Regions from separate parts of the Mesorhizobium sp. B2-6-2 genome, predicted to be linked through region 1. Evidence: predicted binding sites of a transcription regulator. Region 1 holds the regulator's gene; the other holds the start of a gene.
What was found. Region 1 encodes LexA, which represses DNA repair genes until DNA is damaged. Its sites were predicted from a motif close to TGTTCNNNNTGTGTTCNG; they were not measured.

Region 1 (2,398 bases):
CGGCCCACCATTGAGATACTTGTAGGTGCAGCCGACGGCGAAATCTGCATTCGAGCCGTCGAGATCCACCGGCAGCGCACCCGCCGTGTGGCAGAGGTCCCACACGATCAACGCCCCGGCTTCATGGGCCTTGCGGGTGAGCGCCGCCATGTCGCGCAGCCGGCCGGATTTGTAGTTGACGTGGTTGACCAGGATGACGGCGACGCGATCGTCGATCAGCTCTTCTATCGTCGGGGCATCGGCGCCTTCGAGCCGCAGCACCGTGCCGGGCAGCGTCGATGCGACCCCTTCCGCCATATAGAGGTCGGTCGGAAAGCTGTCGGCCTCGGCAACGATCACCGAACGCTCGGGCCGCATCGCAAGTGCCGCATGCAGGACCTTGTAGATGTTGATCGAAGTCGTGTCGCAGACGACCGTCTGGCCGGGTTTCGCGCCGATCAGGCGCCCGAGCTGGTCGCCCAGCTCGATGGGCATATCGAACCAGCCGGCGGTGTTCCAGGCGCGGATGAGATCGCGCGCCCATTCCTGCCTCGCGGCAGTCTCGATCTCGTTGAAGACGTCGATCGAAGCTGCGCCCAGCGAATTGCCGTCGAGGTATATGACGCCTTCCGGCAAGACGAAGCGATCGCGCATGGCGCGCAGCGGATCCGCGGCATCCATCGCCTCGACTTCGGCGAGATCAGGAATTCCCCTCATTGTGCTGCCGCCTCCATTTCGACCTGGTCAAGGGGGTTGTCTCACCACCGTCGGCGACAGGGCAAGAACCTTTGGTCCTATGTTAGCTGGTCCATAGACGGCGAAGACCATGGATCGGAATCATTGCCAAGGTTGGCATTTTGGGTTCGTTTCGTTCACGGTGCGGCACGCTTGCGCAGGAACCGGCGGGATCCTATCCGCGGCTTCGTGATGGTGTCGGCTCTTGTTTCAGCTTAAGGAGGCTCCAAAATATGAGCGGAATCAACGCCGCTACCCCAACCGGGGCGGCCAAGGCGTCACCGGATGCGACATTGTTTCGGCGGCCTTAACAAATTCACTAAACTTTAAACGGTTGCGGAACACAACTGGAACAGATAGTGTTTGTTCTGGGTTTGTTTTTCTGATTCTGGGTTCAGAACCCGTGGGGGCCGCCGATGCTGACGCGCAAACAACATGAACTCCTGATGTTCATCCATGAACGCCTGAAGGAGAGCGGGATTCCTCCATCATTCGATGAGATGAAGGAGGCGCTCGACCTTGCCTCCAAATCCGGCATCCACCGGCTGATCACGGCGCTGGAAGAACGCGGCTTCATTCGCCGGCTGCCGAACCGGGCGCGCGCGCTGGAAGTGCTGCGCCTGCCCGACTCGATCGCGCCTGGCCTGAATGCCGCGAAGAAGTTTTCGCCGAGCGTCATCCAGGGCGGCCAAGGCAATCTCAACCGCCAGGTCAAGCCGGCGGCGCCATCGCGCACCCCGACGCCAAGCAATGACGACGAGGCCGCGGCGGCCGTATCCATTCCGGTGATGGGCCGCATCGCCGCCGGCGTACCGATTGACGCTATCCAGCACCAGACGCATTCGATCTCGGTGCCGCCGGACATGATCATGGGCGGCGAGCATTATGCGTTGGAGGTCAAGGGCGACTCGATGATCGAGGCCGGGATCTTCGACGGCGATACCGTCATCATCCGCAATGCCAACACGGCAAGCCCGGGTGAGATCGTGGTGGCGCTGGTCGACGATGAGGAGGCGACGCTTAAGCGTTTCCGCCGCAAGGGTGCTTCGATCGCGCTCGAGGCCGCCAATCCGGCCTATGAGACCCGGATCTTTGGACCGGACCGGGTCAAGGTTCAGGGCAAGCTCGTGGGACTTATCCGCCGCTACTGAGCAGAACTGGCCGGCCTTCTTCGCCCGGACGACAATCTATTGGGCCGGTGCGGCTGCTGGTTTTTCCGGCTGCTTATAGGGCGCCAGTCCCCTCGCCTCGCGCGTGTATTTCCGCTGCTCGTGCCAGGGCCGGTATGGTTCTACGACTGCGTAGCGGACGGTGGGCCGCGCGGTTGCCGATTGCGGATCGAAGAAAACGGCGGCGCTGCCGTCGCGCGCCAGCTGCCGCTTGGTAACGACGAGCACACGCGGATCGGGGCATGGGTTATAGGCCGTGGCGTCGTTGATGACGATGAGGTCGGCGAAACCGCAGGCTGGCCGGGCGGCGTCGCGGGTCTCGGCGAGCGCGACGATCGCGCCGGAAGGATGCCGGCCGATGCAGAGATCGCCGCTGCAGTAGAAGGGCGAGCCGGGCGGCAGGTCGACGGGATCGGCAATGTCCAGCGTATCTTTGGCGAACCTTTCCGGCGGTACGACATCCTCGGATTTCAGCGCCCGTTTCCAGTTGTCGGTGGTGAACTCGTTAGAGCGTT
Region 2 (2,398 bases), on a different contig from region 1:
GCGTAAGCCGCCATAGATGTCGAGGAAGACCGGCCAGTCCTGCGCCGCGCGCTGCGGCGGCCGGAACCGTGCGAGGCCCAGCGTCTCGTCCAGCGACGTCGCCATGGCGTCGACGATCTGCGAGGCGGCGGACGGGCCGATGCCCGGCATAAGCTGCAGCACGCGAAAACCGGCGACGCGGTCGCGCGGGTTCTCGGCAAAGCGCAGCATCGCCAGCATGTCCTTGACATGCGCGGCATCGAGGAATTTCAGCCCGCCGAACTTGACGAAGGGGATGTTGCGGCGCGTCAGCTCCACCTCCAGCGGTCCGCTATGGCTCGAAGTGCGGAACAGCACCGCCTGTGCCTTCAGCGCCGTGCCGGCCTCGCGCTCGGCCAGGATCGTCTGGCACACATAGTTGGCCTGCTCGGCCTCGTCGCGCACGCTGACCAGTTGCGGCTTGTGCGACGACCGGCGCTCGGTCCACAGGTTCTTGGTGAAGCGCTCGCTGGCCTCGCCGATCACCGTGTTGGCGGCGGCCAGGATCGTCTCGGTCGAGCGGTAGTTGCGCTCCAGCATGATGACCGCGGCTGCTTGCGCGAACTGCTTTGGGAAATCGAGGATGTTGCGCACTTCCGCCGCGCGGAAGGAATAGATCGACTGCGCGTCGTCGCCCACCACGGTCAGCCCGGCGCCATCCGGCTTCAGCGCCAGAAGGATCGAGGCCTGCAGCCGGTTTGTGTCCTGGTATTCGTCGACCAGCACATGGTCGAAGCGTCCGCCGAGATGCGCCGCGATCTCCGGCTCGGCCGCCATCTGCGCCCAGTAGAGCAGCAGGTCGTCGTAATCGAGAACGTTCTGCGCCTGCTTTGCCTCGACGTAGGCCGCGAACAGCTCCTTCAGCTGTTCGGCCCATCCTGAGCACCAGGGGAAGGCCGAACCAAGCACTTCTCCCAGCGGCGCCTGCGCATTCACCGCCCGCGAATAGATCTGCAGGCAGGTGCCTTTGGTGGGAAAGCGGCTTTCGGTCTTGGAGAAGCCCAGCTCGTGCCGGGCAAGGTTCATCAGGTCGGCCGAATCCTCGCGGTCATGGATGGTGAAGGCCGGGTCGAGGCCGATCTGTTCGGCATAGTCGCGCAGCAGTCGCGCGCCGATGCCATGAAACGTGCCGGCCCAGGCGAGCGCGTCGGCGATGATTGCCGCGTCGCGGCCCAGCACCTCGCCCGCAATGCGCTCGACGCGCTTGGCCATCTCGGCCGCCGCGCGGCGCGAGAAGGTCATCAACAGGATGCGGCGCGGATCGGCGCCCTTGACGATGAGATGGGCGACGCGATGCGCCAGCGTGTTGGTCTTGCCGGAGCCGGCGCCGGCGATCACCAGCAGCGGCGCCGCCACCTTGCCGTCGCCATGCATCACCGCCAGCCGCTGCTCGTCGTTCAGCCGGCCAAGATAAGCGGGCGCCTCGAAGGACGAATCACGAGCGGCGATGTTCATCGCCCATCAAGCATCGTTTCCGCTTTGTTCGCAATACAGCCAATCTCCCCCTTGACGCTTGCGATTGGCGAAGGCCGGCGAGACAGCCAATCTCCCCCCCTTGTGGGGGAGATAGCTATAACTACCGCTTCGGCTCGACCCCCATCGCCGCCGACTGGCGCCGCAAATTGCGCCTTTCGTCGCCCGGCATATCCAGCGGCGCGACGTCGCCAGGCACCTCGTCGATGATCCTCACGGCAACGCGATAGGCGGTGTAGGCAAAAAGGCCGACAAGCAAAAGGCGGACCATAATCAGTTTCCTCGTTGCGTTCGATTGGCTCGGGATTCCAACCGGACTCGGATCGGTTGGTTCCCGCCGCTCAACGCAACCAAACCGCCACCGCCCCGTTTGCCCCTCAAAGGAGCGAACGAGAGGAGGTCGTCGTGAAGAAGCTTCCTGTGCTGCTGGCTCTTGCGGCAGGGCTCGCCGCCTGCGACAACAGTGTGCCGCCCACCAAGGCGCCGGGCGATGAAGTCAACCAGAACCCTCAGGTCGATAAGAACCCGGTGCCGAAATCGACCACCGGCGGTGATCAGCCAGGCACCCCGCCTAAGCAATAGCGCCAAGGCCCGGCTTGCCGAGACCATCATTCGAAACGAAGAAGGCCGGCGCTGCTTGGGAGGAAGCTGGGTAGCGCCGGCCAAGCGGGAAAATCAGGCCCGCCGCACAACACAAGATAGCTGAGTCTCCGCTTCGCGTCATGGTGCGATCACGGTAGCCGGCTACGCAGCGCCGAAGAAATCACCGGAAAATCCTGAAATTCTGCCGGGGTGCGCCTTCACGGATATCTGGACGTCGCGTTTTGGCGAAGGAGCTTCGCTCCTGCTCCGCCCTGGAATGACGATCGCGATGGGCGTTTCGGCCAATCTCCAAGGCATGCCGCCT

Region 2: FJ419_RS23375 (ATP-dependent helicase) is a predicted target of LexA. The motif match lies at 1,488-1,505, and genes of this name have one in related genera.

The regions. Positions count from the first base shown of each region.
Region 1 covers NZ_VFUG01000008.1:99,246-101,643, forward strand. Annotated here, with positions in the region: gene kynU (kynureninase) at 1-696, opposite strand, end outside; gene lexA (transcriptional repressor LexA) at 1,131-1,865, shown strand; gene FJ419_RS17780 (ComEC/Rec2 family competence protein) at 1,902-2,398, opposite strand, start outside.
Region 2 covers NZ_VFUG01000014.1:108,507-110,904, reverse strand. Annotated here, with positions in the region: gene FJ419_RS23375 (ATP-dependent helicase) at 1-1,473, opposite strand, end outside; gene FJ419_RS30905 (hypothetical protein) at 1,595-1,762, opposite strand; gene FJ419_RS30900 (hypothetical protein) at 1,897-2,073, shown strand.